DNA from 3 places in the Nocardioides sp. NPDC057577 genome. Region 2 is predicted to be linked to each of the others. Evidence: riboswitches for the same ligand, from Rfam matches in the RefSeq annotation. Region 2 holds a riboswitch; each other region holds the start of a gene.
The links. Region 2 has a riboswitch for cobalamin ahead of ACFU7D_RS28515 (ribonucleotide-diphosphate reductase subunit beta). Riboswitches for the same ligand answer to the same signal wherever they lie in the genome.
Positions count from the first base shown of each region.

Region 1: another riboswitch for cobalamin. It lies ahead of cobN (cobaltochelatase subunit CobN); the one in region 2 lies ahead of ACFU7D_RS28515 (ribonucleotide-diphosphate reductase subunit beta).
Region 3: another riboswitch for cobalamin. It lies ahead of ACFU7D_RS28655 (nitrite reductase); the one in region 2 lies ahead of ACFU7D_RS28515 (ribonucleotide-diphosphate reductase subunit beta).

Region 1 covers NZ_JBHVGB010000100.1:4,120-8,677, forward strand. Annotated here, with positions in the region: gene cobN (cobaltochelatase subunit CobN) at 1-1,874, opposite strand, end outside; cobalamin riboswitch at 1,907-2,051, opposite strand; gene ACFU7D_RS18705 (winged helix-turn-helix transcriptional regulator) at 2,029-2,943, opposite strand; gene ACFU7D_RS18710 (MFS transporter) at 3,059-4,306, shown strand; gene ACFU7D_RS18715 (GNAT family N-acetyltransferase) at 4,311-4,558, opposite strand, start outside.
Region 2 covers NZ_JBHVGB010000266.1:142-4,906, forward strand. Annotated here, with positions in the region: partial or broken gene ACFU7D_RS28505 (ATP-binding cassette domain-containing protein) at 1-213, opposite strand, end outside; gene ACFU7D_RS28510 (FecCD family ABC transporter permease) at 210-1,184, opposite strand; cobalamin riboswitch at 1,325-1,508, opposite strand; cobalamin riboswitch at 1,598-1,816, shown strand; gene ACFU7D_RS28515 (ribonucleotide-diphosphate reductase subunit beta) at 1,941-2,939, shown strand; gene ACFU7D_RS28520 (ribonucleotide reductase N-terminal alpha domain-containing protein) at 2,954-4,651, shown strand; gene ACFU7D_RS28525 (hypothetical protein) at 4,671-4,765, shown strand, end outside.
Region 3 covers NZ_JBHVGB010000273.1:27-4,584, forward strand. Annotated here, with positions in the region: gene ACFU7D_RS28645 (ion transporter) at 143-997, shown strand; gene ACFU7D_RS28650 (ABC transporter substrate-binding protein) at 983-2,149, opposite strand; cobalamin riboswitch at 2,252-2,457, shown strand; partial or broken gene ACFU7D_RS28655 (nitrite reductase) at 2,513-2,701, shown strand; gene ACFU7D_RS28660 (precorrin-8X methylmutase) at 3,332-4,000, shown strand; partial or broken gene ACFU7D_RS28665 (precorrin-2 C(20)-methyltransferase) at 3,997-4,558, shown strand, end outside.

The DNA.
Region 1 (4,558 bases), on a different contig from region 2:
GGCAGCTTGGCGGGGTCCATGGAGGAGATCCGGTCGTACTCCTCCATCAGCGACTCCAGCCGCGCGATGTCGCCGTAGGACTCCGCGCGCGCCATCGGCGGCACCAGGTGGTCGATGATCGTGGCGTGCGCACGGCGCTTCGCCTGGGCACCCTCGCCGGGGTCGTTGACCAGGAACGGGTAGATCAGCGGCATGTTGCCGATGGCCGCGTCCGGGCCGCAGGACGCCGAGAGCGCGGCGTTCTTGCCGGGCAGCCACTCCATCGAGCCGTGCTTGCCGAGATGGACGACGGCGTCGGCGCGGAAGCCGTTCTCCAGCCAGCGGTAGGCGCCCAGATAGTGGTGCGACGGGGGAAGGTCCGGGTCGTGGTAGATCGCCACCGGGTTCTCGCCGAACCCGCGCGGCGGCTGGATCAGGATGACGATGTTGCCGGCCTGGAGGGTGGCCAGGACGAGCTCGCCGTCGTCGTTGACGAACAGGTTGCCCGGCGTCGGACCCCAGGTCTCGACCATCTGTTCGCGCAGGTCAGCGGGGAGATCCTTGGTCCACTCGTCGTAGTCTGCCTTCGAGATCCGGACGTGGGCGTCGGTCAGCTGCGCGTTGGTCAGCCACTCCTCGTCCTGACCGCCCGCGGCGATCAGCGCGTGGATCAGCGCATCGCCGGCAGCGGTGTCGTCAACCCCGTCGAGGAGGCGTACGACCTCGTTGTCGGTGCCCAGGTCATAGCCCTCCTCGCGGAGGCGACGGAGCATCCGGATCGCGGAGACCGGGGTGTCGAGGCCGACCGCGTTGCCGATGCGGGCGTGCTTGGTCGGGTAGGCGGAGAGGACGAGCGCGAGGCGCTTCTCGCCGTTGGGGGTGTGTCGCAGCCGGGCATGGTTGACCGCGATCCTGGCCACTCGGGCCGTGCGCTCGGGGTCGGCGACGTAGTGGGGGAGACCCTGCTCGTCGAGCTCCTTGAACGAGAACGGCGCGGTGATGATCCGCCCGTCGAACTCGGGGATCGCGATCTGGTTGGCCGAGTCGAGGGGCGTGACGCCGTCGTCGGAGGCCTCCCACTCCGCGCGCGAGCTGGTCAGGCACAGGCCCTGGAGCACCGGGATGTCGAGCGCCGCCATCCGCTCCACGTCCCAGGCCTCGTCCTCGCCACCGGCGCTCGCCGAGGCGGGGACCGAGCCGCCGGCCGCGAGCACGGTCACGATCAGCGCGTCCAGGGTGCCGAGCGCCTCGTAGAGGTCGTCGGGGGCAGAACGGAGCGAGCCCGCGAAGACGGGTACGCCGGTGGCCGCTCCGGTCGCGTCGATGGCATCGGCCAGCGCGTGCGCGAACGCGGTGTTCCCGCTGGTCTCGTGGGCGCGGTAGTAGAGCACCCCGATCCGCGCCTTCTCGCTGGTCGAGCCGCCGGAGCCGCTAGGCGGAGGCGTGTCGAGACCAACACGTTCAGCGAACCCCCATGCGGGCACCTCCGCCGGCGGCTCGAACCCGAACCCGGTCAGCAGCACCGTGTCGGAGAGGAACGCGTGCAGCTGGGCGAGGTTCCCCGGTCCGCCCTCGGCGAGATAGCGGTGTGCCTCCGCGGCGACACCCATCGGGACCGTGGAGTGCTCCATCAGCTCGGCGCTCGGCTGCTGCTCGCCGCCGAGGACGACCACCGGGGTGCCGCGCTCCTTGACGGCCCTCAGCCCGTCCCACAGGTCCGTCGGCGAGCCGAGGAGCCGGAAGACCACCAGGTCGACGCCGGCCACGACGGCCTCGAGGTCGGTCGCCCGCGACGGGTTCGCCCAGGCGTAGTCGGCGCCGCTGGCACGGGCCGAGAGCAGGTCGGTGTCCGAGGTGGACAGAAGGGCGATGCGTACGCGTGCAGGGTCGGCCATGCCGGGTCCTCCTAGGGGTTCTCGCCCCGTCGATCGGTCGGATAGCCCGCGGCCAGTGTCTGGCTGTGTCACGCCCGATCCTGGGAGTGACATCACAGTGGCGGAACCGCCCCGGACTCTCACCGGGTTCCTGCGCCACGAGCGTGCTCGCAGCCTACCTCCTGGGCTGCTGCGTCCTCGGGCCGGTAGCGTCGGTGGCGGAAGTTCGTTCGCGGAGAACAGTGAGCATGTCTTCGACTGATCCGCCCGGGTCGGTGATCGGGGCCTGGACGTGCCGCACGACGCCGGCCGGGTCCAGGAGAAGGGAGACCCTCTTGAGCCGGTCAGCGCCGCCGGCACGGAAGACCGGCAGCCGGTAGGCGCCTGCGGCAACCCCGTCGGCGTCCGAGGCGAGGTCGTACGGCAGGTCGGCATGTTCCGCGAACGCGGCCAGCTGGTCGGGGCGCTGGGTGCTCACCCCGACCACGCGGGCGCCGAGCGTCGTGAAGTCGGAGTAGTGCTCGGCGTAGGTCTGGCACTCCAGCGTGCAGCCCCGGGTCCCGGGGATATCGCCCCAGCCCGGGGGGTAGCCGTGGCTCTTCGGCGCATAGGCACCGGGGAAGAAGAAGGCGACGGTCCAGGTGTCCTCGCCGGTCATGTGGAGGCGGGTGTCGCGGTGCGAGGTGATCTCGACGTCCGGCGGCGTCGTGCCCAGCAGGTCCTCGAGGCGGCGCTCCTCGTCCGGTCCGGCGGTCGCGGTCAGGGTGCCGTCGCCCATGACGTACCGCGTTCCCCACTCCTGGAGAGCGACCAGGACGGGCAGTAGCCCGCGGCCGCGCCCGGTCAGCTGGTAGTCGTAGCGCAGCGGGCGGTCGGTGTAGGCGTGCTTGGCGAGGACGCCGTCGGCGACGAGCGAGTTGAGCCGCTCTGTGAGCGCGCGGCGGCTGAGCCCGAGCTCACGGACCAGGCCGTCGAACCGGGTCACCCCGGCGGCGCACTCGCGCACGATCAGCAGGCTCTGCCAGTCGCCGATGACGCCGAGCGCCTGCGCGATCCCGCAGTCGGCGTCGGTGAGGTCATCGCGGCGCATCGGCGTCTCCTTGGTCGGTCGGGCAATTCGGGTGGCGGCCTCGACGCATACATGGTTGCATATAGTTCCAATTTGGAACTCACCCGGAAGGGCTCGGATGGAAGAGGTACGCCGCGTGGCGCGGTCATTCTGGCTTTACTGGTCCGCCGGCACCTTGAGCGGCGTAGGGACCGCGGTCACTGCCGTCGCATTGCCGCTGACCGCGGTGACGGTGCTGGGGGCGAGCGCGTTCGAGATGGGGCTGCTCGCGGCGGCCGGGTATCTCTCCTGGATCCTCATCGGCCTGCCCGCGGGCGCGATCGTGCAGCGACTCCCGTTGCGCCGCGTACAGGTCCTCGCGGATCTCGCGCGCGCCGCCGCGATCCTCAGTGTTCCGTTGGTGTGGTGGGCAGGTGGCCTCACGCTGGTTCAGCTGCTGGTCGTCGCACTCGCGGTCAACTTCGCCGAGGTGCTCTTCTTCGCCGCGAATACGACGTTCCTGCCGAGCGTGGTCCCGAAAGAGCAGCTGACCAGCCGGAACAGCCTCATCTCCGGCACTCACGCCGCGACCCAGCTGGGTGGGCCGTCGCTCGGCGGTGTGCTTGTCCAGGTGATCGGCGCCGTCCCCGCGCTGTTCGTCGATGCCCTCTCGTACCTCGGCTCGGCGATCCTGCTGCAACGGCTTCCCGAGCGTCGTCAGCCCCAGGGCGACACCTCGGAGTCGATCGCATCGATGGTGGCCGAGGGCTGGCGGTTCGTGACCCGGCACCCGGTGATGGCGCCGGCCACGTGGTGGGCCTGTGTGGTCAACTTCGTATGCGGGGTTCAGCTCGCGTTGTTCGCCTACTACCTGGTCCACGAGCTCGACACCCCGCCCGGTCTCGTCGGCATCCTGCTCGCCTCCGAGGGCATCGGCTCGCTGGTCTTCGCCGCGATCACACCCTGGCTGGTTCGTCGATTCGGCTCTGCCAGGGTGCTGATGTTCGAGGGCCTGCTCGGTGCGATCGGGGCAGCGGTGATCCCGCTCGGCAGCGGCTGGGTCGGCTGGGTCTGCTTCGCTGCCGGAAACCTGCTCTTCGCCGGCAGCGTCGTGCCAGGCAGCGTGGTCACCCGGACCTACCGGCAGGTCGCCAGCCCGCCGGAGCTGCTCTCACGCGTGATGGCGACCGTGCGGTTCGTGTCGTGGGGAGTCATTCCGGTCGGCAGCCTCGTGGCCGGCCTGAGCGCGGAGCTGATCGGTCCCCGTCTCACGCTCCTCGGATCCGCTGCGGTGCTCCTGCTCGGACCAGTCGTCCTCTGGAAGAGCCCGATCCGGACGCTGCGCAACCTCGAGGACTTCGAGGAACCGGGAGCGAAGGTCGGCCTGTCCGCCGCTGACAGGTGAGGCCCTATCTGCTCTGCTCGGACACCAGCCAGGCCTCGCGGGTGATCTCGTACTCGACCTCGCCGTCGGCGTGCCCGGCGAGCGGTTCCTCGAAGGACTCGTGGAAGGCGCGTACGAAGCTCATCCCGACCGACACCATAGTCGCGCGCGAGGCGTCGTTGACGGCCATCGTCTGCGCGATCACCCGGTCGACGCCGAGGTCCTCGAACCCGTGACGGAGCAGCTCGAGCGAGCCTTCCTTCGCGTAGCCCT
Region 2 (4,765 bases):
GTCGGTGAGGTGGGCCTGTCCCGTGCTCGGCCGCAGTACGCCGGCCAGGATGCGCAGCAGCGTCGACTTCCCCACCCCGTTCACGCCCACGATCCCGAGGCTGGTCCCCGCAGGTACGTCGAGGTCGACATCGCGCAGCACCTCACGCTCGCCCAGACGGGCCCCGACCCCGCGCAGCCGCAGCACCGGCCCCGCGCCGCCGCGCCCACTCATCGCTCACCACCGAACCGGTAGCGGCTCCGGCCCATCAGCAGCAGGAAGAGCGGTGCACCGACGACGCCGGTGACCACCCCCAGCGGGATCTCCTGCGGTCGGGCCACCATCCGCGCGAGCACATCGACCCACAGCAGGAAGAGCCCGCCGCCCAGCGCCGCGACCGGGAGCACCACCCGGTGCCGGGCCCCGACGAGCAGCCTGGCGGCGTGCGGCACGATCAGGCCGACGAACCCGATCCCGCCGCTCACCGCGACCAGCACCCCGACCAGCACCGAGAGGCCGACGAACAGGGCGCCGCGCAGCGCCGCGACGTTGACGCCGAGCGCTGCCGCGGTCTCCGGCCCGGCGGCGAGCGCGTCCAGCCACCGGTGCAGCGCCAGCATCCCGGCGGCAAGCACGAGACCGACGATCGCAGGCACCCACAACTTCTCCCAGCTGGCGCCGCCGACGCTGCCGAGCATCCAGAACATCACCGAGTTCGCGGCCCGCGGGTCGTCGCTGGCGAAGACCAGGAAGGAGGCGATCGCGGAGAGCCCCGAGGAGAGCACCACCCCGGAGAGCACCAGCCGGATCGGGGTCAGTCCGCCCTGCGCGGTCGCCACCAGCCAGACCAGCAGCGCTGCCCCGATCGCTCCGAGCAGGGCACCGGTCGAGACCGCGTAGATCCCGAAGCCGACCAGGGCGCCGGTGGTGATCGCCGCCGTCGCCCCCACGGCTGCACCGGAGCTGATGCCGAGCAGGAACGGGTCGGCCAGCGGGTTGCGTACCAGGGTCTGCATGCCGGCGCCGGCGACGGCCAGCCCGGCGCCCACGACGAGCGCCATCAGCGCGCGCGGCAGCCGCAGCTCCCACACGATCACGTCCCATCTCCCGGTGGCCTCCCCCTCGAGCCGGTCGGTGACCGTGGCGACGACCTCGGTCAGCGGGATGTGCTCGGAGCCGAACGCCAGGGACGCCACCACGCTCATCGCCGAGGCGAGCAGCAACCCGGCCACCAGCGGTAGGAACGGGACGCGTCGTCTCCCGGCACGAGCACGGGCGCGAGCACGGGCACGGTCTTCCACGGCGGTCGGCCTCTCAGGTCCTCTGGACCCTGGTCGCGAGGGCCGTGACGTACATCTGAGCCGACAGGTTTTCGGACTCGGGTTCACCCGGCGAGGCCGCCTTCCCAGGGACTCGTCCCCAGTGGCTTCTCAGCATCGCCGTCGCCCTCACCGCTGCGCGCCAGTCCCGGATTCACACCGGAGTTCCCTGGCATCCATCAGGATGCGTTCGACTCGGCGCCGAGGCTAGCACGGGTCGCCGAACCGGTGCCGGGGATGTTTCCGACGACACGGCGAAGCACAAGATCTAGGAAGTTGCATTGGTGTAATTCCCGCATATAGTGGTCCTCGCAGCTGGTTCTCCTTCCTCGGCGACGGGGCGGGAGAGGCAAGAGGGAACCCGGTGTGAGTCCGGGACTGCCCCGCAGCGGTGAGTGGGAACGACCGCCGTCACGAAGCACTGGGAGCAAGCCATGCTCCTGGGAAGCGACGGCCACTAGGACCGAGCACGATGACGCCCACGAGTCCGAAGACCTGCCAGTGCCCACCTCATGGTGGGGTCCGCGACCTCGAGGGAAGGTCAGGGGATCGAGCGTACGACGCCGTCCTCTCCTGCCCCGGCACGGATGCACGAGACATCCAGCGGGCCGCGGGGCCCGCCTGAACAAGGGGGCATGGGGCTTGATCGACACCGAGGGTCTACCGATCCGCACGGAGAAGTCGGCGTACGTCTTCGACTATCCGATGGCCGAGGACCTGGCCAAGAAGCAGCGGAGCATCTTCTGGACGGCCGAGGAGATCCCGGTCGAGAACGACAAGCAGGACTTCCTGGTCAACATGACCGACGCCGAGCAGGCCGCGGTCAAGACGACGCTGAAACTGTTCACCATCTACGAGCTGATCCTCGGCGGCGAGGTGTGGGGCGACCGGCTCTTCCACTCCTTCCCGCGGCCTGAGGTCCAGATGATGACCAACGCCTTCTCGTTCGCCGAGCTGAACATGCACGCGCCGTTCTACGCCAAGCTCAACAAGACCCTGATGATCGACACCGAGGAGTTCTACGACTCCTACAAGAACGACCCGGTGCTGGCCGAGCGGATCGCCTTCGTGTGGGACGCGATCGCCGACGAGGACCTGCTCTACGCGCTGAGCGTCTTCACGCTGATGGAGAACTGCGTCCTCTACTCCAACTTCGCCTTCCTCAAGCACTTCCAGTCCGGCGGGAAGAACCTGCTGCAGAACGTGATCAGCGGCATCAACTTCTCCGCCCGCGACGAGAACCTGCACGCCACCGGCGGCGCCTGGCTGTTCAACACCACCCTGGACGAGTACGCCGCCACCGTCCCGGCCGACAAGTTCGAGGCCGAGCGCTCCGACCTGTTCGAGCGCGTCCGCGGCGTCGCCGAGCACCTCTACGCCCACGAGGCCCGGATCGTCGAGATGCTCTTCGCCCACGGGCCCATCACCGGCATCGACCAGGCCGACCTGGAGGCCTTCGTGAAGTCCCGGGTCGACATGACGCTGGAGAACATGCGGATGGAGCCGCTGTTCGGGGTCGAGGACAACCCGATCGCCGAGTGGTTCTACAGCGGCATCAACGGCACCCAGTTCCACGACTTCTTCCAGGTCACCGGCAACGAATACAACCGCAACATCGGCGAGACGGAGTTCAGCTTCTAATGAGTAACAGCCTGATGAGTGACAACAGCTGGGAAGCACTCTCCGCCGAGCGCAAGGCGCTGCAGGCTTCGGGCACCGTGCCCGCCTTCATGACCACCGCGGGCTACGCGATGTTCAAGGCCAAATACACCGTGGCCGACCAGAGCGTCCGGGAGCGCTACGAGACCATCGCGGCCACCGCCGGCGACCTCGCCGACGAGATGTACCCCCGCGAGGACGGCGTCTCCTGGCAGGAGCCGTTCTTCGAGGCGATCTGGAACGGCTGGCTCTCGCCGTCGACGCCGGTGCTCTCCAACCTGGGCACCGACCGCGGCCTGCCGGTCTCGTGCGAGGGCTCCTACGTGGAGGACTCGGTCTGGGGCTTCTACGAGACCCTCAAGGAGGCGGCGATCCTGTCGCAGAACGGGTTCGGCACCTCGGCCTACCTCGGCGACGTCCGGCCCCGGGGCGCGAAGTTCTCCGACAACGGCAAGGCCAACGGCGTGGTCCCGGTCTTCTGCAACTTCGTGGAGATGACCAACCAGATCAGCCAGGGCGCCACCCGGCGCGGCTCCTGGGCGGGCTACCTGCCGGTGGACCACCCGGACTTCTACGAGCTCGCCGACCTGATCTTCCGCGAGCCGGCCAACAAGAACATCGGCTGGATCTTCAGCCAGGCGTTCATCGACCGGATGCTGGCCGGCGACAAGGACGCGCTCGAGCGCTACCAGCGGGTGCTGAAGATCCGGGTGGTGCTCGGCAAGGGCTACATCTGGAAGGTCGACACCGTCAACGCGGCCCAGACCGAGTCCTACAAGGCCAACGGGCTGGAGAACAAGGCCTCCAACCTGTGCTCGGAGATCACCCTCTTCTCCGACGAGGACCACTCCTACACCTGCGTGCTCTCCTCGCTGAACCTGTCGACCTATGACGAGTGGAAGGACCAGGACACGGCGTACGTCGCGACCGTCTTCCTGGACGCGGTCGCCGAGGCGTTCCTGCGCAAGGCCCGCACGATCCGTGGTCTGGAGCGGGCGGTGCGCTACACCGAGAAGGCCCGCAGCCTGGGGCTCGGCGTGATGGGCTACCACGACTACCTGCAGAAGCAGCGGGTGCCGTTCGAGTCGGACAAGGCGGCGGCGCTCAACAAGGACATCTTCGAGCGGATCTCGTCGAGCGCGGACGCCGCGTCGAGGTGGATGGGCTCGGCCGCGGGCATCCCGGAGTGGTGCGTCGGGCGGCGCAACTCCCACCTGATGGCGATCGCGCCGACGATGAGCACCGCGGTGATCGTCGGCGGCACCAGCCAGGGCATCGAGCCGTACGTCGCCAACGTCTGGAACCAGACCACCTCGGCCGGTGAGATGCCGCGAGCCAACCAGAACCTCGTCGAGGTGATGAAGGAGCGCGGCGTCTACGACCAGGAGCACATCTCCGACATCATCGACAACGGCGGTTCCGTGCAGCACGTCACCTGGCTCGACGAGCACGAGAAGGACGTCTTCAAGACCGGCTACGAGATCGACCAGGAGATCCTGCTCGCCCGGGCCTCGGACCGCCAGGCCTACATCGATCAGTCGCAGTCGCTGAACCTGTTCTTCCAGGCCGACGCGACGCCTCAATACATCAGCAAGATCCACAAGCTCGCGCTGCTCGACCCGAACATCAAGAGCCTGTACTACCTGCGCTCGCGGGCCGGGATCCAGGCCAGCAAGCAGACCCGCACCAACTGACCCAGTTCGACGGAGAGGCATGAGCATGAACGAGAACCCGACCACTGAGGCCACCGACGCCATCGACGACCTGACCTGGGACGACTGGAGCGACGCCGCGGTCTGTGCGATCGA
Region 3 (4,558 bases), on a different contig from region 2:
CCGGGGACCGTGTTGGTCTCGACACGCCTCCGCCTAGCGGCTCCGGCGGCTCGACCAGCGGGGGAGCGGCTCGACCAGCGGGGGAGCGGGGCGTCTGTGAGGGTGGGGCGACCCAGCCGATAGGCTCCGGCCGCTGTCACGGGTGGCTGTTTCACGGGAGGACATGACGCCGATGGGTTCGGGCAACATCTCGGTGCGCGGGCGGATCCGCGCGCTGGTCGATGACGACACGTTCCAGAAGGTGATCATCGGGGTGATCATCCTCAACGCGGTGGTCCTCGGCGTGGAGACGATGGTCCCCGAACATCTCGCCCACGAGCTGGCGCTGCTCGACAGCGTGCTCCTCGGGGTCTTCGTCGTCGAGCTGGTGCTGCGGCTGGTGGCGTACGGCCCCAGGTTCTTCCTCGACCCGTGGAACATCTTCGACACCGTGATCGTCGCGATCGCGCTGGTGCCCGCGACCGGACCGATGTCGGTGCTGCGGGCGCTGCGGATCCTGCGCGTGCTGCGCCTGGTCAACTCGGTCCCGTCCATGCGTCGCGTCGTCGACGGCCTGATCAAAGCGGTGCCGGGGATGGGCGCGGTCGCTGGGCTGCTGGGGCTGATGATGTACGTCGCGGTGGTCATCTCGACCAACCTCTACGGCTCGATCGCTCCGGAGTACTTCGGCGACCTCGGCACCAGTGCGTTCACGCTGTTCCAGACCATGACCGGGGAGGCCTGGCCCGACATCGCCCGCGAGGTGATGGCCGAGGACCCCTCCGCCTGGATCTTCTTCGTCGTCTTCATCCTGGTGATGACCTTCGCGGTCCTCAATCTCTTCCTCGCCGTGGTCGTCTCCGGCATGGAGAGCGTCGAGACTCTCGCCGAGCACGAGGAGGAGTCCGACGCCGAGATGATGGCCATCCTCACCTCGTTGCGCGAGGACCTCACCGCCGTACGCGAGGAGCTGGCCGCGACCCGGGCCGAGCTGCGGTCGGAGTCAGCTGCCCGGTGAGGTGATCTCCTGCAGGACCACGTTGCGGGGGCCGGCGGCAGTGCCCCTGACCACCCGCAGGAAGTAGGGCTGGTCGGGGTTGTGGTTGGGGTCGAAGGACCAGTTCCCGCGGGGGCTGACGATGGTGCCGACCGACCCGAGGGAGTCGGCGACCTCATTGCGGTTGACGTCGTCGGAGAGGCCGAGCGCCTTGTCGAGCGCGGCCGCGGCGTCGTAGGCCTGCACCGAGTAGACCGTCGGGGTGGCGTCGTACGCCTTGCGGTAGTCCTTCACGAAGGCGTCGTTCATCAGCGAGTCCATCGTGTCGCTGTAGTGCAGCGCGGTCCGCACGCCGGATGCCGCGCCGCCCAGCGCGGACAGCACGTCGCCCTCGGTGAGGAACCCCGGGCCGTAGAGCCGGATGCGCTTGGCCAGACCCGACTCGCGGTACTGCGTCACGAACGCCTCCGCCTCCTTCCCGGCATAGGCGGCGAAGATCGCGTCCGCGCCCGACTCCTTCACCTTGTCGAAGAGACCCGACCACTCCTCGGTCACCCCCGCCGGGGTGTAGCTCTGACCCGCCACGGTGCTGCCGGACGCCTCGAGGGCGATCATGAAGCTGTCGGAGAACTCATGACCGGTCGCGTCGTCGGAGCCGATGACGTACGCCGAGCCCCGGTCGGTCCCCTGGGCGACCGCCTTCCCGAGCGCGCTGCCCAGGTCCGTGTTGGTCGAGGACGTACGCCACAGGTAGTCGGACCCGTCGGCGAACCCGTCGGCACCGGCGCCGGTCACGATCAGCGGCGTCTCGCTGTTGATCGCCACGTCCTTGGCCGCCAGCGCCGTCTCCGAGCTCACCACCCCGACGACCGCCTGGACCTCGTCGTCCTGGATCAGCCTGGTCACCGCGGCGACGCCGATCTCGGTCCGGTCGCCCTCGTCGGCCTCGACGACGTCGATCAGCCGGCCGCCCAGCTTCCCGCCGTGCTGGTCGAGGTAGAGGTCGAAGCCCCGGGACATGTCGGTGCCGATCGACTTGTGGACGCCGGAGGTCGGCACCACCAGACCGATCGAGACCTTCGACTCCGAGGTCGTGGCGCAGGCCGTCAGGCTGAGTGCGAGCGCCGAGATGGGCGCGAGAACGAGCAGCTGCCGATGAACCGAGCCTGTCACGGGGGACTCCATCTGTGGGGTGGCGCCGGGAGGTTCCGAGTAGGCGAACCCTGGCACAACCGGCGGCCGGAGGGCGAGCAATTCGGTGCCGTGTCCGCAAGTGGGTAGTCTCGCCCTGCCAGTCGTACTCCATGCCTGATGGGGTCAGGGAACCCGGTGAAAGTCCGGGACTGACGCGCAGCGGTGAGGATGACGGGCGGGGCACGCACTCCTTCCGAGGAGGGCAGTCACTGGAGCCTGGCTCCGGGAAGGCGCTCCGCTCCGATCGATTCCGAGTCCGAAGACCTGCTGGCTCTGGCGGCATCCGCCGCCAGGTCACCACGTGCCCCGCGCAAGGGCACATGACGCAGAGCAGGTGTCCTGATGTCGCGAGTCCGAACCGACCGGTGCCCCGGAGTCGGTCGTCCGTGGGCGGCCGAGGACGGCCTGCTGGTGCGGCTGCGGCTGATCGGCGGGTCCGTCTCCTCCGCCGCGCTGCTCTCGCTGATCTCCGTGGCGGAGACCTACGGCGACGGACGGATCCATCTCACCGGCCGCGCCAACCTGCAGGTGCGCGGCCTGCCCTCCGTCGACGGCGCGCTCCCGGGTGAGGTGCTCACCGCGCTGAAGGCGACCGGTCTGGTGCCGGCGCAGACCCATGAGCTCGTACGCAACGTGATGGTCTCCCCGCAGACCGGGCTCGCCGGGGGACGGGCCGACCTGCGCGGCGTCGCGGCGTCGCTGGACAGGCTGCTGTGCGCCTCGCCCCGTCTGGCCGCGCTGCCGGGGCGGTTCCTCTTCGTGCTCGACGACGGCCGCGGCGACCTGGTCTCACGGGAGTGCGACCTGGGCGTGGTGGCGCTCTCCGCGGCTGAGGGTCAGCTCCGGGTCGGTGACTCGTGGGGGCCGGTCGTGCCGCTCGCCGAGGCCGCCTACCGGTTGGTCTCGCTCGCTGCCCGCTTCCTGGACGTACGCGGCGAGGGGCCGTCCGCGCCCTGGCATGTCGCCGAGCTCGACGCACCGATGGTCGAGCCGGTCGCAGCCGACGCCCGGGTGCCGGCGCCGGCCACGGAGCTCGGGTTCGGTGAGGTGCCCGGCGGCGAGCACGTCGGCTTTGCCGAGGGGACCCTGGACCGGGCGGCGGTCACGGCGCTGGCCGAGCGGGCGCCGGCTCTCGTGGTGACGCCGTGGCGCGGCGTACTCGTGCCCTCGCCGCAGGTCCGTCCGACCCGGCGCTACGACTACATCGACCAGGGTCCGGCGATCTACGTCGACTCCTTCGCGACCATCCGGCGCGAGGCCGACCTCTCCGCGGTCCCGGCCGACGCCGAGCGGCTCGCGGTGCGGATGATCCACGGCAGCGGGCAGGTCGACCTCGCCGCCGACCTGGTCATCCACCCCGGCCTGGTGAAGGCCGCGCGGAGTGCCCTGGAGGCCGGGGCGCCGATCCTGTGCGACGCGACGATGGTCGCGACCGGGGTCACGCGCAGCCGGCTCCCGCGTGCCAACGAGGTGCTCTGCATGCTCGGTGACGACCGGGTCCCGGAGCTGGCCCGGATGTGGGGGACGACCCGCACCGCCGCCGCGCTGTCCCTGTGGGAGCCCTACCTCGAGGGTGCGGTGGTCGCCATCGGCAACGCCCCGACGGCGCTCTTCCATCTGCTCGAGATGATCCTCGACGGCGGCCCGCGGCCGGCCGCGATCGTCGGCTGTCCGGTCGGCTTCATCGGCGCGGCCGAGTCCAAGGAGGCGCTCGCCTCGTTCGCCGCCGATCACGGGATCGACATCCCCTTCGTCACCGTCCGGGGTCGTCGTGGCGGCTCCGCGATGACCTCCTCCGCCCTCAACGCACTCGCCCAGGAGCAGGAATGAGCACTCCGATCCGTGGGAGCTTCACCGTCGTCGGGATCGGCCCGGGCGACCCCGAGCTGATCACCCTCAAGGCCGCCCGGCTGATCGGCGCGGCACCTGTGGTCGCCTACCACGCCGGGGTGCGCAAGCAGTCGCACGCCCGCCGGATCGCGTCCTCGCTGATCCCGGCGGAGGCGATCGAGGAGGAGCTGCGCTACCCGGTCACCACCGGGACCACCTCGCACCCGGGCGGCTATGTCGGGGCGATGGCCGAGTTCTACGAGTCCTGCGCGGTCCGACTCTCCGCTCACCTCGACGCCGGCCGCGACGTCGTCCTGCTCGCCGAGGGCGACCCGCTCTTCTACGGCTCCTCGATGTATCTCCACGACCGGTTCAAGGAGGTCTACGAGACCTCCGTCGTGCCGGGCGTGCCCGCCTTCGCAGCAGCCACCGCCGCGGTCTCCACCCCGCTGGTGCGCCAGACCGACGTGCTCACGGTCCTGCCGGGAACGCTGCCCGAGCCCGAGCTCGCCCGTCGGCTGGCCGACACCGAGGCGGCGATCATCATGAAGCTCGGCC